Regions from separate parts of the Sphingomonas sp. LHG3443-2 genome, predicted to be linked through region 2. Evidence: predicted binding sites of a transcription regulator. Region 2 holds the regulator's gene; each other region holds the start of a gene.
The links. Region 2 encodes LexA, which represses DNA repair genes until DNA is damaged. Its sites were predicted from a motif close to GTTCCNCNCTTGTTCT; they were not measured.

Region 1 (9,694 bases), 950 kb from region 2:
GCCAGCATTCGGGTCGTCGAGCCCGTTGGTACAGCCAACAGCCAGGCGGATCAGATCCGAGCCGCGAGCATGCAGCTCGCCAAGGTGCAGCCGGCCGCGCGCCAGCGGGTTGATTATGCGCGCCTGGATGCGCGTCTGAAGCGGTTGGCGGAGAAGCCGACTGTGGTCGGGCTGGCAGTGGGCGTGGTCGAGAATGGCCGCATCACTTTCCTGTCGGGCTACGGCGAAACGGTGGAAGGCTCAGGCGAGAAGGTGAGCGCCGATACGGTGTTCCGCTGGGCGTCGGTCAGCAAGGGTGTCGCCGGCACCATGGTCGCCAAGCTCGCCGAGCAGGGCAAGATCAGGCTCGACGCGCCGGTGGTCAATTATGCGCCGGGGCTGAAGCTCCCGGCCGGTAACGAATATCGCGCCAGCGTGGCCGACGTGCTGAGCCACCGGCTCGGCCTGTATCGCAACGCGCTCGACAACAAGCTGGAGGAAGGGCAGTCGCCGCAGGTGCTGCGGGCCGAGCTCGCCAGCCTCAACGCCATCTGTCCGCCCGACACCTGCTGGTCCTACCAGAACATCGCCTTTGACGCGGCGAGCGACATGGTCGCGCGGGCGACCGGCACCACCTACCAGGACGCGGTGCGGCAGCAGTTGTTCGGACCGCTCGGTATGACAAGCGCGACGCTGACCCGCGAAGGGCTGGTCAGCGCCAAGAGCTGGGCCCGCCCACACAGCGTGGGCCGTCGTCCGCTTGAGGTGCTGGAGCCATATTACCGCGTGCCGGCAGCGGGCGGGGTCAACAGCAACATCAAGGACATGTCCTTGTGGATGATCGCCCAGATGGGCGGCATGCCGCAGGTGCTCGACCAGAAGGTGCTCGACACCATCCACGCCCCGCTGGTGAAGACACCGGGCGAGCGGCAGCGGCTGCGCAAGTTCCTCGAGCGGATCGGCGAGGCGCATTACGGGCTTGGCTGGCGCTCTTATGATTATGCCGGGCGGCGGATCATCGGCCATCGCGGCGGGGTCAACGGCTACCGTTCGCTGATCTTGTTCGATCCCGCCTTGAGGAGCGGGGTGGTGGCGCTGTGGAACAGCAATACCAGCCAGCCGGGCGGGCTCGAGTTCGAGGTCATGGATATGCTGCATGGCCTGCCGTTCCGCGATTGGATGGAGATCGACAAGGCAGGCGGGCCGACGCCCGAACCGGCTAGCGAGGAGATCGCCACGGTTGGCAGCGGAGATCGGCGCTAGCGGAACCTTCCTTCCGGCCGTCCTGTTAGGCCTCCTGAACAATCCTTTCGGAGACCGACATGGCCGACGCCGCCCCCGACGCGATTACCCTTCTCAAAAACGACCACCGCGAGGTGGAAGACCTGTTCAACAAGTATGAGAAGGAGAAAGGCGCGGCCGCCAAGCGCAAGATCGCAACTGAGATCGCTACGGCGCTGATCGTCCACACCCGGGTCGAGAACGACCATTTCTACCCCGCTTGCGAGGGCAAGGTCGACGAGGCGGATCTGAAGGAAGCCTATGTCGAGCATGACGCGGCGAACGTGCTGATCGCCGAGATCCTTGCCAGCACGAAGGGTGACGAGTTCGCCGAAGCCAAGGTCAAGGTGCTGAAGGAAGAGATCGAACATCACGTCGGCGAGGAAGAGCGGTGGCTGACCGGCATTTTCAGCCAAGCCAAGCGCCACGGCGTCGATATGGATGCGCTGGGTGTCGAATTGGCGGAAGCCAAGGCGCGCTACGAAGCGGAAATCGCCAAGGACGGGCCGAAGGTGCACCTCGACGCCCTGAAGAAGACCAAGCTCGCTACGGCTTGAGCCAGGGGAGCGCTCTGGCCTCGGCCGGAGCGCTCCCGATCAGTCAGGCGTGGGCGCTTAAAAACTTCTCGAGATCGCTGCATCCGCCGATGGTCTTGCCGTCGACCACGATCAGCGGGGTGGTCGACAGCCCATGCTCGGCCTTGAAGGCATCGGTTTCTTCGCGCGTGGTGAGCTGATGCTCTTCCACCTCGAAGCCATTGTCGTTCAGCAATTGCAGCGCGCGGCGGCCGAACGGGCATTCATGATCGGGAAGGACCATGCGGGTGATCTGGGCCTTGGGCATGGATTATGCTCTCCTGGAGTGAACAGCCGAAGCGCCCGGACGCACTTGGCGGTTCCGGCCCCGGTGGTCATTTGCAACGATCCGGACTATGGGCGGCGCCATGCTCCATCAACATCTCCCTTCGGCGCTCGCCCGGGCGCTCGAAACGCGCGGCTATGAAACGCTGACCGAAGTCCAGGACGCGGTGTCGACCCCCGAAGCCGTCGGCCGCGATCTCCTCGTTTCCGCCCGCACCGGCTCGGGCAAGACCGTCGCCTTCGGCCTTGCCATGGCACCCGATCTTCTGGGCGAGGCCGAGCGGCTGCCGTTTTCGCTGAAGCCGCTGGCGCTGGTGATCGCGCCGACCCGCGAACTCGCGCTGCAGGTGTCGACCGAATTGCAGTGGCTCTACGAAGCAGCTGGTGGCCGGGTGCTGACCTGCGTCGGCGGCATGGATCCGGTGCGCGAGCGCCGCGCACTGGAAAATGGCGCGCATATCGTGGTTGGCACGCCGGGCCGCCTGCGCGACCATCTCGAGCGTGGGGCTCTCGACCTGTCGAGCCTTAAGGTCGTGGTGCTCGATGAGGCCGACGAGATGCTCGACATGGGCTTCCGCGAAGAATTGGAAGAGATCCTCGATGGCGCTCCGGCCGAGCGGCGTACCCTGCTGTTCTCCGCCACCCTGCCCAAGCCGATCGTCGCGCTGGCCCGCCGCTATCAGCGCGATGCGCTGCGGATCAGCACGGTCGAGACCAGCGCCGGGCATGGCGATATTGCCTATCAGGCGGTCACGGTCCGCCCGACCGACGTCGAGCATGCGGTGGTGAACCTGCTTCGCTTTCACGAGGCGGAAACGGCGATCCTGTTCTGCGCGACGCGCGAAGCGGTGCGCCGCCTTCACGGCAGCCTGTCCGAGCGCGGCTTCACCGCCGTCGCCTTGTCGGGCGAGCATAGCCAGGCGGACCGTAACCGCGCGCTCCAGGCGCTGCGCGACAAGCGCGCGCGGGTACTGGTCGCAACCGACGTCGCCGCGCGCGGCATCGACTTGCCTTCGGTCAGCCTCGTGATCCACGTCGAATTGCCGCGGGATGCCGAGGCGCTGCAGCACCGCTCGGGCCGCACCGGCCGGGCGGGGCGCAAGGGAACGGCGGTGCTGATCGTGCCCAACATGCGCCGGCGCCGGGTCGAGGGAATGCTTCGCCTGGCCCGGATTCCGGTCGAGTGGACCGACGTGCCGAGCGCCGAGGCGATCCGCGACCAGGATCGTGCACGCCTGCTTGCGCAGTTCGACGAACCGCAGCCGCAGGACGAGGGCGACGCCAATCTTGCAGCGGCGCTGCTGGACCGGCTGGGACCGCAGGGCGTGGCGCAGGCGCTGGTGGCGCGGCTTCACGCCGATCTGCCCGCGCCGGAGGATTTGCTTGAAGGTCCAGGCGATGACGGGCCGCGCCACGGCGGCTTCGACGGGGCCGGGTGGTTCAAGATCAACGCCGGCCGGCGTCAGGGCGGCGATCCGAAGTGGCTGCTGCCGTTGATCTGCCGCATCGGTCACGTGCCCCGGACCGAGATCGGCGCGATCAAGGTCGCGGCGATTGAGAGCTTCTTCGAGGTGAGCCCGCGCGCGCTGCAGACGTTTATCAAGGCCCTTCGCAAGAATTCGCCGGCCATGGCGCAGGACGGGATCATCGTCGAGGCGAGCACCAGCCCCGACGAGCATCACGCCGCGGGCGGCGGTCCGCCGAAGCCGCGCCAAGGCCCGCGCGGACCCCGCCCGCCGCGGCGCTAAGCGAGCGATTTCTGCAGCTCGGCCTTGGTCATGGTCGAGCGGCCTTTGATGTCTCGCTTGCGCGCTTCGGCGAGCAGGTCGGCCTTGGTCGGCTCGCCTTGGCGCGCGGCTGAGGTCTTGCGCGCGACATCCTTGGGCTGGGCGGAGAATTGCTTGCCCTTGGCGCTGTCGGTCCGCTTCTTTGCGGTGGTGCGCTTGTATTCGCTGTCGGTGAGCGCCTCGCGCGCCTTTTTCGGAAGGTAGCGCTCGCCGGTGTCGCCGCTTTCCTTGCCCGACTTGGTGCCCCACTCCTCGCGGGTCCATTCGGCGAGATGATTGTGCGGGTCTTTCTTCCCGCGATAGCCGCCGCCGGCTTTCTTGTATTCGGCAACCGCGAGTTGCGCCTTGCGGGCCGACCATTCGCCCTTGTCGCCGCCTTTGTCGCCAGCGGTGACGCGTTTCTTGATCTTTTCCCAGAGCGCAGGATCGGTCTTTTCAGCGGTTTCTGACATGCCGGAAGAACCGGCTGGCGAGCGATGCGGTTCCGCTCAGCCGAGGCTGACGAAGCTGTCGAGCACGCGCTTGCGGCCGGCGTGTTCGAAGTCGATCTCGAGCTTGTTGCCCTCGATCGCGGCGATTTCGCCATAGCCGAACTTGCCGTGAAACACGCGCTGGCCGACCGACAGGTCGTCGCGGCCCTTGTTGCCGAGGCTGACCGCCGAGACGCGGGCCTCGACGATGCGCTGGGGCACGGGGGTAAAGGTCTGCGCCGCGCGGCCGAAGCCGGGGCCGCGGGTCGACAGGCGGTCGGGGCGCTGGGCGGCGACATGGGCGAAAGGATCGCCATGCTCGCTCCACTGCGCGCGCCACAGCGACTCGCCGCCGGTCATGGTGGTCTCTTCCTCGATATGCTCCTTGGGCAGCTCGCCGACGAAGCGGCTCGGGATGCTGCTGGTCCACTGGCCGTAGATGCGGCGGTTGGCGGCGTGGAAGATGGTCGCCTTCACGCGCGCCCGGGTGATCGCGACGTAAGCCAGGCGCCGTTCTTCCTCGAGGCTGGCGGTGCCGCCTTCGTCCAGCGCGCGCTGCGAGGGGAATACGCCTTCTTCCCAGCCGGCGAGGTAGACGATCGGGAATTCCAGCCCCTTGGCAGCGTGGATGGTCATGATGGTGACCTTGTCGCCGGTCTTGTCTGCGTCATTGTCCATGACCAGGCTGACATGCTCGAGGAAGGAGGGGAGGTTCTCATACTCCTCCATGGCCCGCGTAAGTTCGGCGAGGTTCTCGAGCCGGCCGGTGGCTTCGGCGGTGCGCTCGGCCTGGAGCGCGGCGGTGTAGCCGCTTTCGTCGAGGAGCTGGCGGGCGAGCTCGGCATGGGCCGGCGGGGCGCCGAGCGGGGCAGGGGTGTCGGCGGCGGCGAGGTGCATTTGCCGCCAGCGCGCGAAGTCGCCGACGAAGCGGCCGAGGCTGCGGCGGGCCTGCGGGGTGAGCTCATCGGAATCGAGCATCTGCGCGGCCGCCAGCAGCAAAGGCTGGCCCGAGGCGCGGGCGTAGCGGTGGATGGTCGCCACCGCCTTGTCGCCGAGCCCGCGCTTGGGGGTATTGACGATACGCTCGAACGCGAGGTCGTCGGACGGGCTTTGCACCAGCCGGAGATAGGCGAGCGCGTCGCGGATTTCTGCGCGTTCGTAGAAGCGGAAGCCGCCGACGATCTGGTAGGGCAGACCAATGGCGATGAAGCGTTCTTCGAATTCGCGGGTCTGGAACTGGGCGCGGACGAGGATGGCGATGTCGCTGAGGCTGCCGCGGCGCTGGTGTTGCTCGGCTTCCTCGCCGACCCGGCGGGCTTCTTCCGGGCCGTCCCATACGCCGACAACCTTGACCTTCTCGCCCGTGTCGACCTCGGTCCACAGATCCTTGCCGAGGCGGCCCGAGTTGTTGGCGATGAGGCCCGAGGCGGCGCCGAGAATGTGCGGGGTGGAGCGATAATTCTGCTCGAGCCGGATCACCGCCGCGCCCGGAAAGTCGCGCTCGAAGCGGAGGATGTTGGCGACCTCGGCCCCGCGCCAGGAGTAGATCGACTGGTCGTCGTCCCCGACGCAGCAGAGGTTGCGGCGCGGCTCGGCAAGCAGCTTCAGCCATTCGTACTGGACCGCGTTGGTGTCCTGATATTCGTCGACCAGCAGATATTTGAAGCGGGTGCGGTAGCGTTCCAGCACGTCGTCGTGCGTGCGGAAGATCACCAGCATGTGCAGCAGCAAATCGCCGAAGTCGCAGGCGTTCACGGCTTTAAGCCGATCCTGATACTGCTTGTAGAGGTCGGCGCCACGGCCGTTGGCAAAGGCTTCGGACTCGCCCGCATCGACCATGTCGGGGGTCAGGCCCTTGTTCTTCCAGCGATCGATGAGAACCGACAGCTGCCGAGCGGGCCAGCGCTTCTCGTCAATCTCGGCGGCGACGATCAGTTGCTTCATCAGGCGGAGCTGGTCGTCGGTGTCGAGGATGGTGAAATTCGATTGGAGCCCGGCAAGCTCGGCGTGGATGCGGAGCATCTTGGCGGCGATCGAGTGAAAGGTGCCGAGCCACGGCATCCCCTCGATCGCGCCGCCGCTGATGCGGGCGATCCGCTCGCGCATTTCGCGCGCCGCCTTGTTGGTGAAGGTGACCGCCAGGATTTCGCTCGGCCACGCTTTGCGGGTGGCGATGAGGTGGGCGAGGCGGGCGGTCAGCGCGGCGGTCTTGCCCGTGCCCGCGCCGGCCAGCACCAACACCGGGCCTTCGGTCGTCAGCACCGCTTCGCGCTGCGGCGCGTTCAGGCTCGCGAGATAGGCAGGCTCGGGCGACAGGGCAGCGGATTCGGACACCGCTAAGCAGGTAGGACGAGGAGAACGGAACGGCAACAGCGCGGCCCGTAACGATTGCTCCCGATATCCCCGTTATCCACAGCCTCCATGCTGCCGAATCCGCTTTGCGCGACTCAGGAACTCGGTCATCTTCTCCAGGTGATCGGGGGGCAACCGGCCCTCTCCTCCAAGAGACCCGCAAGGGTCAGGCGGCAGGAAAGGAAAGGAACTTCCGATCTCCGCCGGCACGGCGACGAAGTGGAATTCGGTTTTGCAACGATTGGGCTTCCCCAGGATGCCCGGACGGATCGAACCGGAGGATCTTCGAAGCGAAGCCGGCAAGAGGCGCCGGAAGAGATGATCGTCTCACCGCCGCAGGCCGGGTCCCCCGCAAGGGTGTGATCAGGGCAGCGCGAAAGACGATGGTCCCAAGAAGGGCCGCGAACGGACGGTTGGTGGCGACTTGAGCTGGAACTGGCTTGCCAGGAAAAGCGAGAGAAGCGGGTCCAGGACCGAGACCGAGGCTTGGAAGCCGAGGCGTTCTTCGGAGCGCAGCGAGTTCGAAGCGGAGGCGAGGACCAAGACCGTCGGAGCCGAACGGTGAGGGAAGCAACGGTCTTCGGACCAGCGCCGATCGATCCGGGAAGCGCCGGCAGAGCCGGGTGAAAGCGACGCAAAGGCCGAAAGGCTGGAATGGAGCGGAAGCCGCGGGGAAGAGCCCGGGAGACCGGGCAGCCGATCGAGACCGACGCGACGCCTGAGCGAGTGCGCAAGGATCGTGGAGTGCCGACGCTTTTCCTTCGGGATGGAGTGTCAGCAAGAAGCGAAGACCGGTAATCTCACGCTCGGCGCAGTGGGGCTCGGCAGCAATGCCGGGCCCCATTTCTGTTTGGGCGGGCACAACGCGTGCGCCGACCTGACCTCAAGGCCAGCAGCACCAGCCGAGGCTTGGCGCGTTCTCCTCCGCGAGGAGGAGTGAACCATGGCCGACACCATCGATGCCGACGAACGCAGCGAGATCCGCAAGGACTTCCGGGAAGCGGTCAACATGACTCCGACCGAGCTCGAGAAATGGCTCGACACCGAGGAAAGCAAGGAAGTCGGCTGGAAGGGCGAGGATGGCAAGGGTTCGGGCGAAAGCGTCGGGCACAAGTCGGGCAAGCGCATTGTCGAGTTGCTGCACAAGAAGGCAGCCGATCTTGATGACAGCGATCTGGCGCACATGAAGAAAGTGACGGGCTATGTGCATCGCCACCTGGCGCAGAAGCCCTCTCACCCCGATGGCTCGCGATGGGAAGCGAGCCTCAAGAACTGGGGGCATGATCCGGCCAAGAAGTAGCGCCGCTTTCGGGTGCTCGACAGCCAGCGGCAAACGGCTAGGCTGGAGATCACCTGTTCGGAGGCTGTGCGCGTGTCCCTGTTGGCCATCCTGGGCCTCAGCCTTTCGGCTCCGGCGGTTCCGGCCAAGTCGGTGGAGAATCTTGCCGCTTACCTGTCGCCGGACGATTACCCGCGCGAGGCCATCCGTAACGAAGAGCAGGGGTTCGTGGCCTATCGCCTCTCGATAGACGCAGATGGATCGGTAAGCGCCTGCGCGGTGGAGGCGAGTAGCGGATCGGCATCGCTCGACGTGGCGACCTGCCGTATCCTTAGCGAGCGGGCGCGCTTCACCCCGGCGAGGGATCGCCGCGGCCGGGCGGTGCCCGACAGCGTGTCCGGCCGCGTCCGCTGGGCACTGCCCGACAAAGCTGCCGGGAGCTCGGCCCTCCAGGATTCGCTGCGGGCCATCCATAATGTTTGGGAGGTGACGGCCGGCGGGCGTCAGCGCTCCTGCCGCCGCGAACTTGTCTTTGAAGCCGGCGAGCGAGTGAATGTGGGCGAGTGCAACCCGCTCGACCTTAAATTCGTGGCCGCGGCCGCCGGATATCTCCAGGCACGACCGGAGGAGGTTCTAACCATCCGTCTCGAGAACCGGTGGCTGATCGATGCTGCCCTGCCGTTTGCGCCAATCCCGGCACATCGCGGCGAGATATTGGTGCGGGGAGAGGGCGATTACCGCCTGAACGACGATCTGACCGTGCGGGACTGTGTCGAGGGACGGTTCTCGGCCCGCTTCAACTGGCGTCCGGCACCCTGCTTTCGCAAGAGCTTCGCCGAACAGGTGCCCGCCGCGACGCGCAACCTGCGGATGGAAGTGCAATGGGTGGTGAGCCGCGGTCCCGACACGGAGCGGCCGGCGCAGATGCCGACCTTCGTGAGCGCCGACGGCAAGATGGTGGTCCCGCTCGACGTTCGTCCGCGGGACGACAAGGGAGGTGGTGCGAACCCCCTCGAAGGGGGTCCGCACCAGCCCTGATCAATCGATAAAGCTCGCCGGCACGCGGCCGCCATTGGCAGCAAGCTGCTTCATGGTGGCCTTGTGCAGCCAGATGTTCATTTCGGCCGAGCCGTTCAGCTCACCCGTGTAACCTAGTTCCTGCGCGAGCTCTTTGCGGTTCTCGAGACTGGAATCGATTCCGAGCAGCTTCATCAGGTCGACGATCGACGACTTGTAGTTGAGGTCGGGATTGCCGCGCTGGCGGCTGATGTCGGCCAGCACCTGTTCGACGTCGACGTCCGTCTGCTGTGTGGTCCCGGCCTGGGTGATCGATTGACCCAGTGGCTGGCCACCTTGCGACTGCTGCTGCTGCTGTTGCTGCTGCTGGAGCGGCGGACCGCCGGCCATGCCAGCCGGGATGGTCGGGCGGTTACCCGGTCCCGGATCCTTGTGGCCGAAGATCGCGCCCTTGATCTTGTCGAAGATCCCCATGCGTCAGGCCTCCAGGCCGTGCTTCAGGCTGCTGATCTGGTCATGGCCCTGGCGCACCGACTGGTAAGCGCGTTCGATGATCGTGCGGGTTTCTGGCGCAGCATCGGTCGCGTTCAGCGCCGCTTCGAACTTCTCCTTGAGATAGTCCTCCCCGCGCTCGACCTCATTGATGATGGCCTTGTCGTCGCGCCCGGT
Region 2 (9,694 bases):
GATGCGCACGTTTGACCCGTCCGGGCCGAGTTCGGCCAGCAGGGTTTGTCTAAGCGCCGCGTGCATCTCGGCAATGTCGGCGGTGGTTGGCACCTTGCCAGTGCCGATGGCCCAGATGGGCTCATAAGCGACGTCGAGGCCCGGCGCCCTGAGCGCGGCCGTGTTTCCGCGTGGAAGAGAGGCGGCGAGTTGAGCCGTCACGACATCGACCGCGCGACCGGCTTCCCGCTCCGCATCGCTTTCCCCGACACACAGAATGACCCGAAGTCCGGCTGCCAGCCCGCTTTCAGCTTTGGCGCGGACATCGGCATCTGCCTCGCGATGAGCGTCGCGCCGCTCGCTATGCCCCACGATGACAACCCTTGCGCCCGCATCGCGCAGCATGTCCGCCGAGCAATCTCCGGTGTGAGCGCCGTTTTCATTCGCGTGGATGTCTTGTCCACCGATGGCGAAACCGGGCACGGTCTCGACCGCGCGGTGGATCAGCGTCGCAGGCACGCACAGGGCGACCTCAACCTTTCCCGCAAGCTCGGCGGCGCGCTCAGCTACCGCGTGCACCTCGCCGAGGTCGGCGGCCGTGCCATGCATCTTCCAGTTACCCGCGATCAGCTTGGTCATGCCCAGTCCCGTTCAGTTCCGCTCAAGGGGCCGCCTAGCAAGGCCGTCTGCTTGAAGGAAGGCGGCGCCGCCCCTAAAGCGCCGTGCAACCGCTCGTTTCAGGATCCCAGCCGCCCCATGAAGACCTTCCGCCGCCTGTCGAAGTCCAAAGTCGGGACCGGCATCCTCGTGCTGTTCCTGCTGCTCATCCTGGCGAGCTTCGCGATTGCGGACATTTCCAACCTCAGTCAGGGCGGCGGCTCCCTGCCGCAGAATACGCTGGCCAAGGTCGGCAACGTCGAACTGACCGCGGCCGACCTCGACAATGCCATGCAGCGCCGGCTGACCCAAATCCGCCAGCAGAACCCCCAGGCGACTTATGCCGACCTGGCTGGCGACTTCGATGCGATCGTCAACGCGCTGATCCAGGAACGCACCTTGTGGGCCTACGCCCGCAAGCATGGCTTCACCGTGTCCAAGAAGCTGGTCGACGCCGAAATCGTGAAGATTCCCGGCGTGCGAGGGCTCGACGGACGCTTCAGCGAGCAGGCGTATCGTGCCTTCCTCGCGCAGCAGCGCCTGACCGACGCGCAGGTTCGCCGCGAGATCGAAACCAGCCTGCTCCAGCGCCTCGTCATCACGCCCGTCGCCGCCAGCGTCCGCGTCGCACCGGGCATCGCACGCCCGTACGCCAACGCCTCGCTCGAGCAGCGCAGCGGCAGCATCGCGCTGCTTCCGTACGCAGCGTTCACCGGCGGCGCGGCTCCGACCGCGGCCGAGCTGCAGACCTTCTACCGCCAGAATGTCGCGCGCTACACGGTGCCGGAACGCCGCATCTTCCGCCTTGCCCGCATCACCCCCGAACAGCTTGGGGCAGTGGCCGCGACCGACCAGGAAATCGCAGCCTACTACCAGCAGAACCAGGCGACTTACGGAGGCGTCGAAAAGCGAGTGATCAGCCGCGCCACCTTACCCGACCGTAATGCCATCGCCGCCATCGCCCAGCGCGCCAAGGCGGGCGGCACCTTCGCCGCCGCCGCCGCGCCCGCCGGCTTCTCCGCCGCCGACGTTAGCGTTGGTCCGGTGACCCGCGCCGAGCTCGTCTCCCGCGCCGGTGAAGCCGTCGCCGCGCAGGTCTTCTCCGCGCCCGCTGGCAGCGTGGTCGGCCCGGTCCAGTCCTCGACCGGCTTCGACGTGATCAAGGTCGAAAGCATCCAGACCGCCTCCGGCCGCACCCTCGCCGATGTCCGCGCCGAAATCGCCGCGCAGCTCACCGCCGAAAAGCGCAAGAACGCCCTCGCCGATCTCGTCGGCAAGGTCGAGGACAGCCTCGCCGACGGCCGCACCTTCGAGGAAGTCGCCACCGCCAACAAGCTGCCCGTGCTCGTCACCCCCGCGCTGACCCGCGCCGGGGCCGCGGTCGACCAGCCCGGTTTCAAGCTCCCGCCCGAATATGCCGCCGTGCCAGGCGCCAGCTTCGACATCGGCGCGGACGACGAGCCGGTTGTCGAGCCGCTCCCGAACGATGCCGGCTATGTGCTGGTCGACGTCGCCGAAGTAGTCCCCGCCGCCCCTGCCCCGCTGGTCCGCATCCAGGACCAGGTCCGCACCGACTTGGTCGCCAAGCGCGCACAGGACCGCGCCAATGCCGCGGCGACGACCATTCTCCAGCAGGTTGGCCAAGGCCGCTCGCTGGCCGAAGCGGTCGCAGCAGCCGGTGCCTCCGGCGTCAAGGCGCCCGAAGCGATCGAGCTTCGCCGCGGCGCGCTTGCCCAGTTCGCGCAGCAAGGTCAGGACGTCCCCCCGCCGCTCCGCATCCTGTTCACGCTGGCGCCCGGCAAGGCACAGCGCGCAGCGGGCCCCTCGGGCATCTACCTCGTCAAGCTCGACCGGGTGGTGCCGGGCAATGCCGCTTCCAACCCGCAGCTGATCGCCGGCGAGGTCACCAACCTCCAGCGCAGCGCGGGCGAAGAACTGGCGCTGCAATGGCTCGCCGCTGCGCAAAAGGAGCTGGGGGTCACCCGCAACGACGACGCGATCCGCGCCGCCCGGAGCCGGATCCTCGGCGGCGGCGCCCAGGCGGAGTAAGAGGCACCGGCGTAACGTGCACCTCCTCGTCGTCGACAACCACGACAGCTTCACCTTCACGCTGGTCGACTATGTCCGTCAGCTAGGCGCAGCGGTGAGCGTCGCGCAGGCTGACGCGCTTACCGTTGTCGAGGCGCTAGCCCACGACGGCCCGCTGCTGATCAGCCCCGGCCCCGGTCACCCCACCGATGCCGGCATCTCCGTCCCCCTCGCCGCCGCCTGCATCGAGCGTGCCAAGCCGCTGCTCGGTGTCTGCCTGGGCCATCAGGCGATCGCGCTCGCCAGCGGCGCCACCATCGCGCGTGCCGCCCCCATGCACGGCAAGACCGACCTCATCGCCCACGATGGCAGCGGCGTCTTCGCCGACCTGCCCTCACCGCTCACCATGACCCGCTATCACAGCCTGGTCGCCGCCGCCCTCCCCCCAGTGCTCCGCCCCACCGCGCACGGCAGCGACGGCACCGTCCAGGCCCTCTCCCACCGCACTGCCCCGGTCCACGGCGTCCAGTTCCACCCAGAAAGCATTGCCAGCGACCACGGCCTCGCTCTGCTGGCCAACTTCCTAAGGCTCGCACGCGACACCGCTTGACACCCCCGGTTCCGTTCCTTACTCGTTCTCCGTCTGTTCACTACAGGGCCTCGTGAACCATGCTCACCGTCAAGCAACGCGAACTGCTCACCTACATCGATCAGCAGCTCAAGGCCTCGGGCGTCAGCCCCAGCTTCGACGAAATGCGTGAGGCGCTCGACCTCAAGAGCAAGTCGGGCGTCCATCGCCTGATCTCCGCGCTCGAAGAACGCCAGTTCATCCGCCGACTCCCCAATCGCGCCCGCGCGCTGGAGGTGGTGCGCCTGCCCGACACGCCGGGCAACACCGCCGCCCCGGCCACGCCGCCGCAGCCGCGCATGGTCGTCGCAGCGAACGACACCATCGACCTGCCGCTCGCCGGCCGCATCGCCGCCGGGACCCCGATCGAAGCGCTGCAGGGCCAGGACAGCTTCCCCGTCCCCGCCGCCCTGCTTGGCCCCGGCGAACATTATGCGCTGGAAGTCAGCGGTGACTCGATGGTCGACGAAGGCATCTTCGACGGCGACTATGTCCTGATCCGCAAGTCGGACACCGCGCGCGAGGGGGAGATCATCGTCGCCCTGATCGACGACGCTGAAGCGACGCTCAAGACCTTCCGCCGTGAAGGGCAGATGGTCCGCCTCGACCCCGCCAACCGCGCGCACGAGCCGCAGCGCTACGACCCGCGCCGGGTCAAGATCCAGGGCAAGCTCGCCGGCCTGATCCGCCGCTACCACTAAACGGCGCCGTCCGGCTCAGGGCCAGGACCGCTCTAAAGCAAACCCTCGATCACATGATGCTGCTCGATCATCTCGAGCCTGTCGACCACCCGGCAGGACAGGTGATCGCGCACACGCGGCGGAAGCGCGTCGAAATAGCTGCGCGTCACCTGCAGGTCATGGTGCGCGGCGTTGGTCGCATCGGGGGCATCGACGCCCACCACCAGCACCGGTCGCGGCTCGCTTGAGCGATTGGCGGTGCCGCGGTGGATGGTCAGCGCCGAGCGCGCGGACATGTCGCCGCGCTGAGGCTTCTTGCGCACCGCGCGCTCCTCGTAGCGTCGCCATAGCGAGCGATCCGGGAACATCCCGTCGATTGCTCCCTCGATCGCGTCCCACTGCGTGCCGGGCGCAATCTCGAACGGCCCATGCTCGTCCCGAGTGTCGATCGCCGTCAGGTTGAAGGCGAGGCTGTTCAGGCGCCTTCCTTCCAGCGTCGCGGCGGGCGCACGAAAGTCGCGGTGCCAGGGCTGATCCTCGGCGCCCGGAAACGGAATGTCGAAGCCGATCTCGACGATGCGGTAGTCACGGGTCAGCACCGCCTCGCACACCGCCACGAACCAGGGGTGCGTTACGATGTCGACGAACCCGGAGATATCCTCGGGCGCCACCTCGACATAGAAGCGCTGGGGCCCGCGCGGCAGCGCCCCGCCCGGCTTGTCCTTGACCCGCTCCCATACCCGCCAGATATCGATCGCCATCCGGTCCGCCCACTCGGTCGTGAAGGCTCCCTGGCAGGCGATGATCCCGTCGCCATACAGGCCGCCCATGATCCCTGCTTCGTCCAACGCCATCACCGCTGTCCTCCCGATTCGTCGGTCCGCAGCTTGCCCGCGCCAGCCCGCGTGGTCACGCGCCGGCAAGCGGAACGCCGGGCCGCCTGCCGCTTTATTCTTCGGCACTGTGCAGCAGGAGGCACCAGCCATGGCTTACAACCGCTACCCAGACGACCGCCGGGATTCAGGCTTCGACGACAGCCGCGACCGCGACCGCTTCCGCGAGCGCGGCCGCGGCTTTTTCCAGGGTGGCCGCGACGACCGCGGACCGTCCCGCTACGAAGACGATCACGATCGCGCTCGCACCGCGCCCCGCAACGCCCGCGACGACGAGCACCGCGCCCGCCGCGGCATTCCGTACGACGAGACCAGGGACCTCATCGCCTCCAGCAAGGTCGAAGGCACCCCCGTCTACGGCCGCGACGACCAGCGGCTCGGCACCGTCAAGGCGCTGATGATCGACAAGATCGAGGGACAAGTACGCTACGCCGTCCTCAGCCACGCCACCGGCTTCCTCGGCCTCGACGAAGAAGTGGTGCCGGTGCGCTGGGAAGAGCTTCGCTACGACGAACGCCGCGGCGGCTACCGCGTCGACTTCACCGCCGACGACGTGGCCTACACCATTGAGAACCGGCGCCGCAGCCGCACCGAAGGTCGCAACCTCGACCGCGAAACTCGCCGCTGACCCTGGCTGCCTCTCCTGCCCCGGCGTCGGCTGAAACGCTGGCGGCGGGCCGGGAAGCGCGGCATCGGAAATGGCGTAACGCCTTGAGTTTCAGGGCTGTCCAACCCATCTCGCCCGTTCGCGAGCGTGACTCCGCTTGCCTCCAGAACAGAAGCGGAACATACCACACCCATGCTGACTCACATCACCGTCAAGGGCGCGCGCGAGCATAATCTCAAGGGCGTGGACGTCTCGATCCCGCGCGACCAGTTGACGGTGATCACCGGCCTGTCGGGCTCGGGCAAATCCTCGCTCGCCTTCGACACCATCTACGCCGAGGGCCAGCGCCGCTACGTCGAGTCTCTGTCGGCCTACGCCCGCCAGTTCCTCGAGATGATGCAGAAGCCGGATGTCGAGCATATCGACGGCCTCTCGCCCGCCATCTCGATCGAACAGAAGACCACCAGCCGCAATCCGCGCTCGACGGTCGCCACCGTGACCGAGATTTACGATTACATGCGCCTCTTGTGGGCGCGCGTCGGCATCCCCTATTCGCCCGCCACCGGCGAGCCGATCCAGGCCCAGCAGGTCAGCCAGATGGTCGACCGCGTCATGGCCTTGCCCGAAGGCAGCCGCCATTATCTCCTCGCTCCCGTCGTCCGCGGCCGCAAGGGCGAGTATCGGAAAGAGCTGCTCGAATGGCAGAAGGCCGGTTTCACCCGCGTCCGCATCGACGGCACCTTCTACGAGATCGACGAGGCGCCCGCCCTCGACAAGAAATACAAGCATGACATCGAGGTCGTGGTCGACCGCATCGTCGTGCGCGACGGCATCCAGACCCGCCTCGCTGACAGCTTCGAAACCGCGCTGAAGCTCGCCGACGGTCTTGCTTACCTCGACCCCGCCGACCCCGCGCCCGAGCCTGCGGGCACCGAACGCACCGGCGTCGCCGAAGCCTTGGAAAAGGCCGCCACCCGCGCCGTCCTCGCCACCAACGCGCCTCCGGGCCGCATCTGCTTTTCCGAAAAGTTCGCCTGCCCCGTCAGCGGCTTCACCATTCCCGAAATCGAGCCGCGCCTGTTCTCCTTCAACGCGCCGCAAGGCGCCTGCCCCGCCTGCGACGGCCTTGGCGAGCGCATGGAGTTCGACGAGGACCTCGTCGTCCCCAACCACGACCTCAGCCTCGCCAAGGGCGCCGTCGTGCCTTGGGCCAAGAGCAACCCGCCCTCGCCTTACTACATGCAGGTGCTGAGCAGCCTCGCGAAGCATTACGGCTTCGACCTCCAGACCCCGTGGAAGGACCTCGGCCCCGAACACAGCCACGCCATCCTCCACGGCACCGGCGGCAAGGCGATCACCCTGCGCTTCGTCGACGGTCGCAAGAGCTATGAGGTCAAGAAGGCATTCGAAGGCGTCATCGGCAATCTCAATCGCCGCCTCGCGCAGACCGAAAGCGCGTGGATGAAGGAAGAACTCTCCCGCTACCAGGCCGCTCACGCCTGCGAGACCTGCCACGGTGCCCGCCTCAAGCCCGAAGCTCGCGCGGTGAAGATCGCCGGCGAAGACATCTCGATCGCCGTCCGCCGCAGCGTCGCCGACGCCTACGCCTGGTTCGGCGCGCTGGAACCCAAGCTCACGCCCCAGCACCAGGAAATCGCCCGCGCGATCCTCAAGGAGATCAACGAGCGCCTCGGCTTCCTCCACAACGTCGGGCTCGACTACCTCCACCTCGATCGCACCAGCGGCACCCTGTCGGGCGGCGAAAGCCAGCGCATCCGCCTCGCCTCGCAGATCGGCTCAGGCCTGTCCGGCGTCCTCTACGTCCTCGACGAACCCTCGATCGGCCTTCACCAGAAGGACAACGACCGCCTGCTCGAAACCCTCCAGCGCCTGAAATCGCTCGGCAACACCGTGCTGGTGGTCGAGCATGACGAGGACGCCATTCGCGCCGCCGACCATGTCATCGACATGGGGCCCGGCGCCGGCGTCCACGGCGGCACCGTGCTCCACTCCGGCACCCTCGACACCCTGCTGCAGCAGGAAGGCAGCCTCACCGCCGACTACCTGTCCGGCCGCCGCTCCATCCCCTTGCCCGCCAAGCGCCGCAAGGGAAGCGGCAAGAAGCTCACCGTCCACAATGCGCGCGAGAACAACCTCACCGGCGTCACCGCGTCGATCCCGCTCGGCACCTTCACCTGCATCACCGGCGTCTCCGGCTCGGGCAAGTCGAGCTTCACCATCGACACCCTCTACGCCGCCGCCGCGCGCCACCTGAACGGCGCCCGCATCCTCGCCGGCAAGCATGACAAGGTCACCGGCCTCGACCAGCTCGACAAGGTCATCGACATCGACCAATCGCCGATCGGCCGCACCCCGCGCTCCAACCCCGCCACCTACACCGGCGCCTTCACGCAGATCCGCGACTGGTTCGCCGGCCTGCCCGAGTCACAAGAGCGCGGCTACAAGCCCGGGCGCTTCTCCTTCAACGTCAAAGGCGGCCGCTGCGAAGCCTGCACCGGCGACGGCCTGCTCAAGATCGAAATGCACTTCCTCCCCGACGTCTACGTCACCTGCGACGTCTGCCACGGCAAGCGCTACAACCGCGAAACGCTGGAAGTCCTCCACAAGGGCAAGAGCATCGCCGACGTGCTCGACATGACGGTCGAGGACGCGGTGGAATTCTTCAAGGCCGTCCCCGGCATCCGCGACAAGATGGCGATGCTGGCCGAAGTCGGCCTCGGCTACATCAAGGTCGGCCAGCAGGCGACGACCCTCTCGGGCGGCGAGGCGCAGCGGGTCAAGCTCGCCAAGGAACTCTCCCGCCGCGCCACCGGCAACACCCTCTACATCCTCGACGAGCCCACCACCGGCCTCCACTTCGAAGACGTCCGCAAGCTCCTCGAAGTCCTCCACGCCCTGGTCGAGCAGGGCAACACCGTGGTCGTGATCGAACACAACCTCGATGTCATCAAGACCGCCGACTGGATCATCGACCTCGGCCCCGAAGGCGGCGTCAAGGGCGGCGAGATCGTCGCCGTCGGCACGCCCGAGCAGGTGGTGAAGGAGGAGCGGTCGTTCACCGGCCACCACTTGAAGCCGCTGCTCGAGCGAGCGAATGGTTCGACGCAGGGGCTTGGGGGCGCGGCGGAGGCTGCGTCGCCGGGGTTGGGCGTGGCGCTGGCAGAGGGGCCTAAGCGGGGGCGGCGGAAGAAGGTAGTTGAGGGAGTGGAATGAGCATGCCGGAACTGACAATTGCAGATTTGAAGATAGAAGCTCGCGAATTTGCTGAGTTCGAGAACGAACATAACGAGCCCACCTTGTTCGGTGTAAGCGACGGCAAGGTAATCGGGACTTACCTTGAGCAAAAGTTCACTAATGGGCTTACAGCCCATTACACGTTTGCAGCAGGGAACTCTGCGTCCGGCATCGATCTCCCTGGGCTTGACGTCGATATTAAGACAACAAGCATACGGCAGCCTCAGTCGTCTTGCCCATTTCGTTTCGCAAGACAGAAGGTCTACGGTCTGGGGTACAACCTTTTAGTCTTCGTATACGAGAAGACCGACGATCATGCTGCACGAACGTCGAATCTGCACATGCATCATGTTATCTTTATCGATCGGGCCCAAACAGCAGATTATCAGACTACTCGCGGAATCCTAGAGATACTTGAGCGGAATGGAAATGAAGACGACTTGATTTCATTTTTCTTCGATAGAAATCTGCCGATCGATGATATTACCGCTCAGCAGCTGGCAGAAGAGATACTTCAGGTTCCTCCCGAGCAAGGCTTCATCACAATATCCAATGCCCTCCAGTGGCGATTACAGTATAGCAGAGCTATCTCGCAGGCTGGGTTCGTTCCAGGCGTAGTTCGCGTTCTATAGATGCCAAATAACGAATTTGGAGATTTCCAGACACCGGATGACCTTGCCAGCAGGGTGGTCAGGCTTGCTGCTAGGATGTCTCATCTTCCGGAAACCATAATTGAGCCAACTTGCGGAAGGGGGTCAATCGTCAGAGCTGCGCTTGAGGAGCAACCTCAAGCAAGAGTTATCGGCATTGAACTTCAGTCCCAGCACGTCCAAGAATTGCGAAATTCTGGAATATCTGATGAACGAATGCAGGTCTTCGAAGCCGACTACTTCCAGTTCGATTGGGAAGCTTTGATAGACGAAGTCGCTAAGCCTCTTTGGATTGTGGGAAACCCTCCCTGGGTGAC
Region 3 (9,694 bases), 710 kb from region 2:
GAACGTCCGCATTCGCATCGACGACGAGGGTCCTGGTGTTCCTGCAGCGTCGCGTGAAGCCATCTTTAATCGCTTTGTTTCAGTAAGGCCGCAGGGTGACGATTTCGGTCGCCACTCGGGACTCGGCCTTGCGATCGCTCGTGCAATCGTGAAGGGCCATGACGGGGAGATTGACGTGGCCGACCGCGACGACGCGCCTTCCGGCGCCCGCTTCACCATTTGCCTGCCGGCCGCTGCTGCCGTGGTCGAGGGCGGCCAGGCATGAGCCTCCGCCTGTCGAGCGAGACGCTGCACGCCAGCACCGTTGCGGTGGACGGCCGTGCCGTGCTGATCACCGGCCTGTCAGGATCGGGCAAGTCCGATCTCGCGCTGCAGTTGATCGACCGCGGCTTCACCTTGGTGTCGGACGACCAGACCATCGTTCAGAAGCGCGGGTCCACCTTGCACGCCAGCGCACCGGCGACCATCCGCGGCAAGCTCGAGATCCGCGGTATCGGCATCATCCCCATGCCGGTGGTGGAGGATGTGCCGGTGGCCCTGGTGGTCGAGCTTGCAAGCGACGTTCAGCGCTTCCCCAGTGACACGCGCGAGCGGACCATCTGCGGCCTTGCCGTGCCAATGATCAGCATCGACGCACGCACCGCCTCGGCGCCGTCCAAGGTGTCGCTCGCACTCGAGCGGTTTGGGCTGAAGTGAGCGGGCGACAGCAGGCTCCGGATCGCTTGCCGCGCCTGCTGCTCGTCACCGGCATGTCGGGCGCGGGCAAATCGTCGACGCTTGGCGTGCTGGAAGACATGGGCTGGGACACGGTGGACAATCTGCCGACCAGCCTTCTTCGCGACTTCGTTCACCGGGCCGACCGGTCGAGTTCGTCGGCCAATGTAGCGGTCGGCATGGACGTCCGCAGCCGCGGCTTCGATCCGCATGCCCTGCCCTCGCTGGTGCACTCGATCCCCGGCGTGCGGCCCGAAATCCTGTTCCTTGACGCCACCGGGGCCGAGCTGATCCGCCGCTACGGCGAGACCCGCCGCCGCCATCCGCTGGCGCCCGACCGCCCAGCCGAAGATGGCGTTGCCCGTGAGCGCAACCTGACCGCCGCGCTTCGTCTGGCCGCCGATGCGGTGCTCGATACGACCGATTTCAAGCCGGCCGACCTGCGCGATGAACTGCGCCGACGCTATGGGGAGGAAGGCAACGAGCTGGTCGTCACGCTCACCAGCTTCGGCTTCGCCCGCGGAATCAGCCGCACCGCCGACCTCGTGTTCGATCTTCGCTTCCTGCCCAATCCGCACTGGATCGATGCGCTGCGCCCTCTCACCGGCGCCGACGCACCGGTTGCCGACTATGTCGCCGCGCAGGACGGCTGGGACGAGTTCATGGGCCGCACCGAAGAGCTGCTCGCCTTCCTGCTCCCCCGCTACTGGGAAGCCGGCAAAGCCTATGTCGGCGTGGCGTTCGGCTGTACCGGCGGGAGACACCGTTCGGTCGCAGCCGCGCTGGCGATGGGCCAGCGGTTGCGTGCGCGCGGCTTTTCGCCGAATATCCGTCACCGAGACCTAGCGCTTCGCTCCGATGATTCTCTTGAACTCGGCCAAATGCGCATCGAAGGACCTGAGAAGCGCTGAAATGATTGGATTAGTGCTGGTGACCCACGGCCGTCTCGCGGCCGAGTTCATCGTTGCGATGGAGCATGTGGTCGGGCCGCAGGACTCGGTGGCCGGCATCTGCATCGGGCCCGATGACGACATGGAAGCGCGTCGCAAGGACATTGCCGACGCGATCAAGGACGTCGACAGCGGATCCGGTGTGATCATTCTGACCGATCTGTTCGGCGGCACCCCATCCAATCTCGCGATCAGCCTGATGAAGACGGGGGACATCGAAGTGATCGCGGGCGTCAACCTGCCAATGCTGATCCGCCTTGAAGGCGCGCGCAAATCGATGAACGTCCGCGCCGCGGTCGCGGCCGCGCGCGAAGCCGGACGCAAGTACATCTCGGTCGCGTCCGAGATCCTCGGCGAGGCAGCGGCTTGAGCGGGGCGACCAGCCGCACGGTGCGGATCGAGAACAAGCGCGGGCTGCATGCCCGGGCGAGCGCCAAGTTCGTCACCCTGGCGAGCCAGCTCGGCACCCCGGTGGAAGTCGCCAAGGACGGCAACAAGGTTTGCGGGACGTCGATCATGGGGCTGATGATGCTCGGCGCCGCGCGCGGCGACTCGATCGAGATCAGTGCCAGCGGCGATGGCGCGGACGAAGCGGTGGCGCAACTCAGCCAGTTGGTTCAGGACAAGTTCGGCGAGGACTGAGCCCTGCCCCGCCACATTACCTCTTTCAGCAACGATACCGTCAAACGCCTCCGCTCCCTGCGTGAGAAGAAGGCGCGGCGGCTGGAAGGGCTGTTCCTGGCCGAGGGCCTGCGGATCATGGCCGAGGCACGCGATGTCGGCGTCCTGCCGGAGGTCGTCGCCTGCGCCGAGGGCGAGCTGCATCCGCTGGCCGCCGAGATCGTCGAGCAGGCCGAAGCGGCTGGAGCCGAGGCGATCGTGGTGCCGGACCAAATTATGGCCAAGATGAGCGGCAAGGATAATCCGCCGCTTTTGCTTGGCGCTTACCGCCAGCCGCGGGTTGGTCTTGCCGATCTCGATCGCAGCGCCTCGCCCTTGTGGTTCGTCGCGGAGAAGCTGCGCGATCCGGGCAATATCGGAACCATCCTGCGGACGGGCGATGCGGTCGCGGCTGGCGGGCTGATCCTGGTCGACGATAGCGCCGACCCGTTCAGTGTCGAGGCGGTCAGGGCGTCGATGGGAGCCATCTTTACCCAGAAGATCGTTCAGGTGCCGTGGGCGACCTTTCTTGCCTGGCTTCGGGAGGGGCCGGGGCAGCTGGTCGGGACCAGCCTTCAGACAAGCCATGACTATCTCGAGCCCACCTATGAGAAGCCCTGCTTCCTGCTGGTCGGCAATGAGCAGGCCGGCTTGCCGGAGGCCTATGAGGCCGAGTGCGATCTTCTGGTGAAGATGCCGATGCTGGGCCGGGCCGACAGCCTTAATGCGGCGGTGGCGACGGCGGTGATGGCCTTTCACATCCGGGCGAGCTGGCGCGGAGCCTGAGCGAAGTTCTCGAAGTTCACATAGGGGCGACGTTTCGCGAAGCGCCCCTTTCCGGCTCGGGCACTTGCCGGAACGAACCTCAAAGGTACGCTGACAGGCGGGCTCCTACATTGCAAGCAGGTCGGACACCGTTCATCTGCGCAGCGTTACACCGCCGTCATGACCTCGATGAAGGCTGATCCCATGCGTGCTCTCGCTGTTGCCGCCGCGGCCCTGCTCAGTGGCTGCGCCACCGTGCCGACAGTGCCGGTCGAGCCGGCCGCGGCCTATCGCGCACTCGGGACCGAGCCGTTCTGGTCGTTGGAGCTCAATGGGCGCGAGATGGTGTTCACCGAGGCGAACGCACCCGGTCAGCGCATCGTCGAGCCGCAGCCGCGCGCGATCCACGGCTTCGCGGGCGACATCTATCGGGGCAAGCGGATCAACCTCAACATCGTCCATGGCCAGCGTTGCAGCGACGGGATGAGCGACCGGGTGTACCCGGATAAAGTGCAGGTGCGGGTCGACGACCGCTCGTTCGAAGGCTGCGGCGGCGGCTTGGAGACGGCGGCGCGCTAACCCCTACTCCGCCACCGTCACCTCGTCGTTCGCAGCCGGTGGCGCGAGCTTGGTCAGCGGGCGGGGAGCGACTTCGACCATCGGCGGCGAGGCGATTTCCTTGGTGCTGCCCGACCCCAAACCCTCGAAGCGCTTGGCCTGCGTGAAGACCTGCGTCTCAAGGCTGCCGACCATCTTGTTGTAGGCGTCGTTGGCAGTGGCGAGGTTGCGGCCCATGCGGACGACATGCTCGGCCATGGTGGCGATGCGGCTGTGGAGTTCCTTGCCGAGCGCCGCGATCACCTCGGCCTGTTCGGTGATCTTCTCCTGCCGCCAGACGCTGGCAACGGTGCGGGCGATGGCAACGAGGTTGGTCGGGGTCGCCAGCAGCACGCGCCGCTCGAACGCCCATTCCCACAGCTGCGGGTCCTGTTCGAGCGCGGCGGTGAGGAAGTGCTCGCCCGGAATGTACATGATGACGTAGTCCGCCGCCTCGCCGAACTGCGCCCAATAATCCTTGCCGCCGAGCTGCTGCGCATGGTTGCGCATGGATGCGACGTGAGCGCGGAAGCAGGCGGTGCGGCGTTCCTCGTCCACTTCCTCGCACGCTTCGAGGAAGGCGTTCAGCGAGCATTTGGCGTCGATCACCAGCTTACGATTGCTCGGCAGGTTGACGACCACGTCGGGACGTAGGCGGCCATCGGCGGTGTCGAGGCTGACTTCCATTTCGAAGTCGATGCCTTCGGTGAGACCCGCCTGGACCAGCACGTTGCGAAGCGACTGCTCGCCCCACCGGCCGCGTGCCTTGGGGCTGGAGCGGAGCGCGTTGACGAGGTTGCGGGTCTCGTCGCGAACCTGGCCATTGTTGCGGCGTAGTTCGCCGAGCACACCGCGCAGTTCGCCATAGCTGTCCTTGCGCTCGGCCTCGACGCGCTGGAGACCTTCTTCGTAGCGCTTGAGGGTGGCTTCGACCGGCTGCAGCAGGTTCTGGAGCTTGGCCTGATGCTCCTTGCGCTCGTAATCGAGCTTTTCGCCTGCCCGCTTCAGGAAGCTGTCGTGGGCCGTCTCGACCGCCTTACCGGCGAGTTCGCTGAAGCGGGTCTCGAGCTTGGCTTCGAGCTCCTTCACCTGGGCAAGCTGCTGGGTGAAGGCGCGTTCGCGCTCGGCCTGGCCTTGTTCGAACGCGGCCTTGGCTTCGGCAAGGATGCGCACCTCGCCGCGCATCTTGTCGAGATCGGCTTCGGCGGCGGCCGCGCGTTCGGCGAGCGGCTCTAGGCGGGCGACGTCCTGCTGGGCGCGGTTTCGCTCATCGGTGGCGGCCTTGAGGCTTTCTTCGGTGAGGCGAAGGCGGCCGGCCTGTTCGGAGGCGACCGCATGATCGCGTTCAAGCGCGGTCAGCCGCTCGCGCGCGTCCTTCGCTTCGGCCTGGGCCGCGGCGGCTGGGCGCGAGCCGAGAAACCAGCCGGTAAGGACCGCCGCCACCGCAACGAGGCCAACTAGCAGTGCAATCATCAACGCGTCCACGACTCAGCCCCACACCGTCCGACAAGAGAACAGAGGTAGAACTAACGGGCTTGCGCGCGCGGCACAATGACTTGGGGCGAGCGCGACTTGGCCGGGGGCGGCGGCTCGGCTAGGGCGCGCGGCCATGAGCATGTTCGAAGGCCGCCTCGCCCTTGTCACCGGAGCCAGCCGCGGGATCGGCGCGGCGATTGCCGAAGCGCTGGCACGCGAGGGCGCGCATGTGATCCTGACCGCGCGGACGGCCGCGGCGCTGGAGCAGGTCGAGGAACGCATCCATGCCGCGGGTGGGACGGCGACGATCGCTCCGCTCGACCTCACCAAGGCCGAGGATATCGGCAAGCTGGCGCAGGCGATTTCCGGGCGGTGGGAGAAGCTCGATCTGTTGGTGCTGAACGCTGCCACGTTGGGCACGCTGACCCCGGTCGAGCATATCGACGTCAAGGAATATACGCGGCTGATCAACCTCAACCTGCTGGCGCCGCAGGCGCTGCTGGCGGCGTTCGATCCGATGCTGAAGGCGTCGGACAAGGCCGAGGTGGTGGGCGTCACGAGCAGCGTTGGCGCGACCCCGCGGGCGTTCTGGGGCGCCTACGGATCGAGCAAGGCGGCGCTGGAGACGTTGCTTGGCGCGTATGCCGACGAGACGGCGTTCAGCGGCAAGCTTCGGGTCACGGTGCTGGATCCGGGCGCGACCCGGACGCAGATGCGGGCCAAGGCGTTTCCGGGCGAGGACCCGGCGGACGTCAAGGCGCCCGAGGTAGTTGCCGAGCGACTGCTTCAGTTGTTGGGCGAAGAGCGCGAGAGTGGCGCCAAGGTGCGGGTCGAGGCCTAAGCCTTCACCAGCGTGACCTGAGCGACGTCGATACCGCCGCCCCGGAAGCCGCCTTCGCAATACATCAGATAATAGCGCCACAAGTCGTGGAATGCAGGGCTGAAGTCGGCAAGGCGGCCGGCTTCGACCGCGGCGTCGTAGTTGGCGCGCCAGAGGCGGAGCGTTTCGGCATAGTCGAAGCCGAAGGCGTGGGGATCGTTCCAGCTTAGGCCGCGGTCAGCAGCGAGGGTGCGGAAGCGGGGCTCGTGGAGGAGCATGCCGCCTGGGAAGATGTAGGTCTGGATGAAGTCGGCGCTGGCGGCGTAGGCGTCGAACAGCTCGGGCCGGATCGAGATATATTGCAGCGCTGCGCGTCCGCCGGGGCGGAGGTTGGCGGCAATGGCGTCGAGATAGGCGGGCCACCAGCGCTGGCCGACGGCTTCGACCATCTCGACCGAGGCAAGCGCATCGTAGCTGCCGCGGTGGTCGCGATAGTCTTCGAGGCGGATGGTGACGCGGTCGGCAAGGCCTTCGTCGGCGATGCGGCGCTCGGCCCAGGCTTTCTGCTCGGTCGAGAGGGTGAGGCCGGTGACATGGGCGCCGCGCTTGGCCGCCGCGATGGCGAGGCTGCCCCAGCCGCAGCCGATTTCAAGCAGGCGCGTGTCTTTACCTATTGCGAGCCGGTCAAGGATGGCGTCGATCTTGGCGTGCTGGGCGGCTTCGAGGGTGGCGTCGGGCGCACGGAACAGCGCGCTTGAATAGCTCATGCTCGGGTCGAGCCAAGCGGCGTAGAAGTCGTTGCCGAGGTCGTAGTGGGCGGCGATGTTGCGGCGGGCCTGGCCTGGCGCATTGTCGCGCCATTGGTGGGCGAGCCAGTTGACCAGGCGGAACGGGCCTTTGGCGCGGGCTGCCTCACCAAGGCTGACGGCATTGCGCATGAACAGGTCGAACAGCGGCACGGGGTCGGGCGAAGACCATTCGCCGCGCGCCCATGCCTTGTACCAGCCGACGCTGCCGCTGGTGGCGAGGCGAACAAGCGCGCGCCAGCTGTGGAGGGTGACGACCGGCTCGGGCCCCGGGGCATGGAAGCCGATTGCACGGGTGCTGCCATCGGGAAGGCTGCCGTGGATGCCTCCTTCGCGCAGCCGCTCGTGAAGCTGGTCGAGGATGCGGGCAAAGGCCGGCGCGGCGAGTCGGCCGAGCAGGCCGGCGCCGGTGACGAAACTGCGGTCGGCGTTGAGGAGGTGCGAACCGCGTGTGGCCATGGCCGCCTCTTAGCGTCAGGAACCGCGCTTGCGATAGGCCTCCAGCGCGCGTTCGCGGGCTTCCTTGTGGCCGATCAGGGGCGCCGCATAGTCTGGCGGCGCGGCGCCCCTGCCCCACGGATCGTGGATGTCGGCGTCGGACAGCTTGGCAAGCTCGGGCACCCAGCGGCGGATGTAGTCGGCAGCGTCGAACTTCTCGCTTTGGCCGAGCGGCGCCATGATGCGGTAGAAGGGCTGGCTGTCGAAGCCGGTGCCGGCGATCCATTGCCAGTTCTGGCTGTTGTTGGCGTAGTCGGCGTCGATCAGCGTGTCCCAGAACCACAGGGCGCCGCGCTGCCAGGGGATGAGCAGGTGCTTGACCAGGAAGCTGGCGGTGACCAGCCGCGCGCGGTTGTGCATCCAGCCGGTCGCCCACAATTCGCGCATGCCGGCGTCGACCAGCGGATAGCCGGTCTGGCCGCGGGTCCAAGCGGCGAAGTCGGCGTCGGCCTGCTTACCGGCGCGGTGGCGTAGTTTCATCGGACGCTGTTCGGCCTCGCCCAGCTTGGGATCGGCAAGGATGATGTGGCGGGAGAAGTCGCGCCAGGCGAGTTCGCGGTGGAACTTGTCACCGGCCGCGCCGCCGAGGCCGTGCCACAGCTCACGCGGGCTGATTTCGCCGAAGTGAAGGTGGGTGGACAGCTGGCTGGTGCCGCTTTCGGCAGGCAGGTCGCGGCGCTCGGCATAACGGGCGGCTTCGGCGGCGAAGCGCTTGAGGTGCTTGTGCGCGCCGGTTGAGCCAGGCTCCCACTTGTCGAAGCCGGTGGCCCAGTTCGGATGGGTTGGAAGCAGCTGCCACTCGTCGAGCTTGTCGCTCGTCGGAAGCTTGTCGGGACAAGCCAGGTTCGGCGCGGGCCGGGGCTTTGGGGGCGGCAGGTGGCTTTCCAGGGCCCGGTAATAGGGGCCGTAGATCTTGAACGGCTTGCCAGCGCCCGAGCGGATGGCGGAAGGGTCATGGAGGACGTCGCCGTCGTGGAGGATGACGAAGTCGCCATGCTCCCGCTCGGCCTCGCGCCACCAGGGCTCGTAATGGCGGGTGGCGTGGACCCCTCCGGCGCCGAGTTCCTTGGCGACGTCGCGCACGACCTTGGACGAGCGGCCGCGGCGCAGGATGAGGGCGGAGCCGAGCTTGTCCAGTTCGCCCGCCAGCGCCGTGAGGCTGTGGTGCAACCACCAGCGCTGGGCGCCGCCGATCTTCCATTTGCCCGGTGTCTCGTCGTCCAGGACGTAGAGGCCGACCACCGGCCCGCGCTCGGCCGCGGCGATCAATGCGGGGTGGTCGGCGGTGCGGAGGTCCTGGCGGAACCAGACGAGTTGAGGGGAAGCCATCGCTCGCATCAACGCGGTGGACCGCGCAAAGGCACTATGGCCCTGAGGGCAGGTCCAGGGGGATCTGGAAGCTGGCGGTCGGCGCGCGGCGGCGAATGGCGGCGGGGACGCGCTCGTCGTCCAGGGCGCGATAGTAACGCTGGTCGGTGAGGACCGGACGGCCATCGACCTCGACCACGATCGGCATCCGCGACCAATAAAGGAAGGACCGGACCATCCGCCGCTCGGCCCGCGCGCGAAGGAAGCGCGGATCGTCGAGGTTCAGCGGAGTGCGAGCTGGGCTGAGCCGAAGCCCGTCGTTCGGCGAAAAGCTGCCGCTGCCCCACTCACGATCGCTGCGCCAGGCCAGGCTTCGTTCCCAGAAGGCGAGCGGCGGTGGGCTGGCGACGATCAGGCGCGGTTGGATGCCGCGTTGGCGCAGGGCTGCGGCGAGGCTCCGCTCGGCGTGCGCGCTCCAGGCCACGTTGACCGCGATGTAGGTGAGGAGGACAAGGCCGGCGAGCTGCGCGGGGCGGCCGGGGTGAACCCCTCCCCGCTTCCCCCGGCGCACCGACAGCCAGATGCCGAGGCCGAGGATGATCCAATAAACCCAGTCGATGATGAAGATGGCGTTGGCCGAATACCAGCGGTCGCCCAGCGGCGCGAAGAAAGCGACCGCGTAAGTCGTCAGCCAGTCAAGGAACGGGTGACTGATGACGGCCAGCAAAGTGACGAGGAACAGCGGCCAGGCGCGGAACGGCGTAGCGCCGGGCTTTGCCGGCTTGAGGCGGTCGACCAGCCATAGCAGTGCGACGGTGCCAGCAGCCATGATCGGCAAGCCGAACAGAGCGTGGGTCGGCCCGCGGTGGAAAGCGATGTTGTCGACGGGCAGGAACAGCGGCGCGATAACGTCGATGTCGGGGGCGTTGGCGCCGAGGATGCAGCCGGCAAGCGCAAAGCGGCTGGCGCGCTTCAGGCCCATTTGCCCCAGCAGGGCACCGGCGAGGCTGTGGGTGAGGTTGTCCACCGATCAGGGGCGCGCGGCGAACCAGATGAGGTGCCGCGGGCCTTTGCCGTTGTGGCGGGCGCGGACCACCTCC

Region 1: ACP69Z_RS13210 (ATP-dependent helicase) is a predicted target of LexA. The motif match lies at 6,905-6,920, and genes of this name have one in related genera.
Region 3: rmuC (DNA recombination protein RmuC) is a predicted target of LexA. The motif match lies at 5,198-5,213, and genes of this name have one in related genera.

Annotation. Positions count from the first base shown of each region.
Region 1 is NZ_JAFCUG010000001.1:2,607,048-2,616,741, reverse strand. It holds gene ACP69Z_RS13235 (serine hydrolase domain-containing protein) at 1-1,242, shown strand, start outside; gene ACP69Z_RS13230 (hemerythrin domain-containing protein) at 1,302-1,817, shown strand; gene ACP69Z_RS13225 (glutaredoxin domain-containing protein) at 1,861-2,103, opposite strand; gene ACP69Z_RS13220 (DEAD/DEAH box helicase) at 2,204-3,868, shown strand; gene ACP69Z_RS13215 (hypothetical protein) at 3,865-4,359, opposite strand; gene ACP69Z_RS13210 (ATP-dependent helicase) at 4,396-6,711, opposite strand; gene ACP69Z_RS13205 (DUF3140 domain-containing protein) at 7,673-8,029, shown strand; gene ACP69Z_RS13200 (energy transducer TonB) at 8,102-9,046, shown strand; gene ACP69Z_RS13195 (DUF3597 domain-containing protein) at 9,047-9,499, opposite strand; gene ACP69Z_RS13190 (PA2169 family four-helix-bundle protein) at 9,503-9,694, opposite strand, start outside.
Region 2 is NZ_JAFCUG010000001.1:1,653,858-1,663,551, reverse strand. It holds gene tpiA (triose-phosphate isomerase) at 1-618, opposite strand, end outside; gene ACP69Z_RS08340 (SurA N-terminal domain-containing protein) at 736-2,685, shown strand; gene ACP69Z_RS08335 (anthranilate synthase component II) at 2,702-3,274, shown strand; gene lexA (transcriptional repressor LexA) at 3,334-3,993, shown strand; gene ACP69Z_RS08325 (phytanoyl-CoA dioxygenase family protein) at 4,026-4,826, opposite strand; gene ACP69Z_RS08320 (PRC-barrel domain-containing protein) at 4,957-5,493, shown strand; partial or broken gene uvrA (excinuclease ABC subunit UvrA) at 5,665-8,577, shown strand; gene ACP69Z_RS08310 (hypothetical protein) at 8,703-9,359, shown strand; gene ACP69Z_RS08305 (hypothetical protein) at 9,360-9,694, shown strand, end outside.
Region 3 is NZ_JAFCUG010000001.1:2,367,330-2,377,023, forward strand. It holds gene ACP69Z_RS11820 (HAMP domain-containing sensor histidine kinase) at 1-265, shown strand, start outside; gene ACP69Z_RS11825 (HPr kinase/phosphorylase) at 262-696, shown strand; gene rapZ (RNase adapter RapZ) at 723-1,625, shown strand; gene ACP69Z_RS11835 (PTS sugar transporter subunit IIA) at 1,627-2,034, shown strand; gene ACP69Z_RS11840 (HPr family phosphocarrier protein) at 2,031-2,306, shown strand; gene ACP69Z_RS11845 (TrmH family RNA methyltransferase) at 2,310-3,110, shown strand; gene ACP69Z_RS11850 (COG3650 family protein) at 3,294-3,668, shown strand; gene rmuC (DNA recombination protein RmuC) at 3,672-5,159, opposite strand; gene ACP69Z_RS11860 (SDR family NAD(P)-dependent oxidoreductase) at 5,296-6,003, shown strand; gene ACP69Z_RS11865 (class I SAM-dependent methyltransferase) at 6,000-7,247, opposite strand; gene ACP69Z_RS11870 (cryptochrome/photolyase family protein) at 7,263-8,615, opposite strand; gene ACP69Z_RS11875 (metal-dependent hydrolase) at 8,650-9,621, opposite strand; gene ACP69Z_RS11880 (spermidine synthase) at 9,625-9,694, opposite strand, start outside.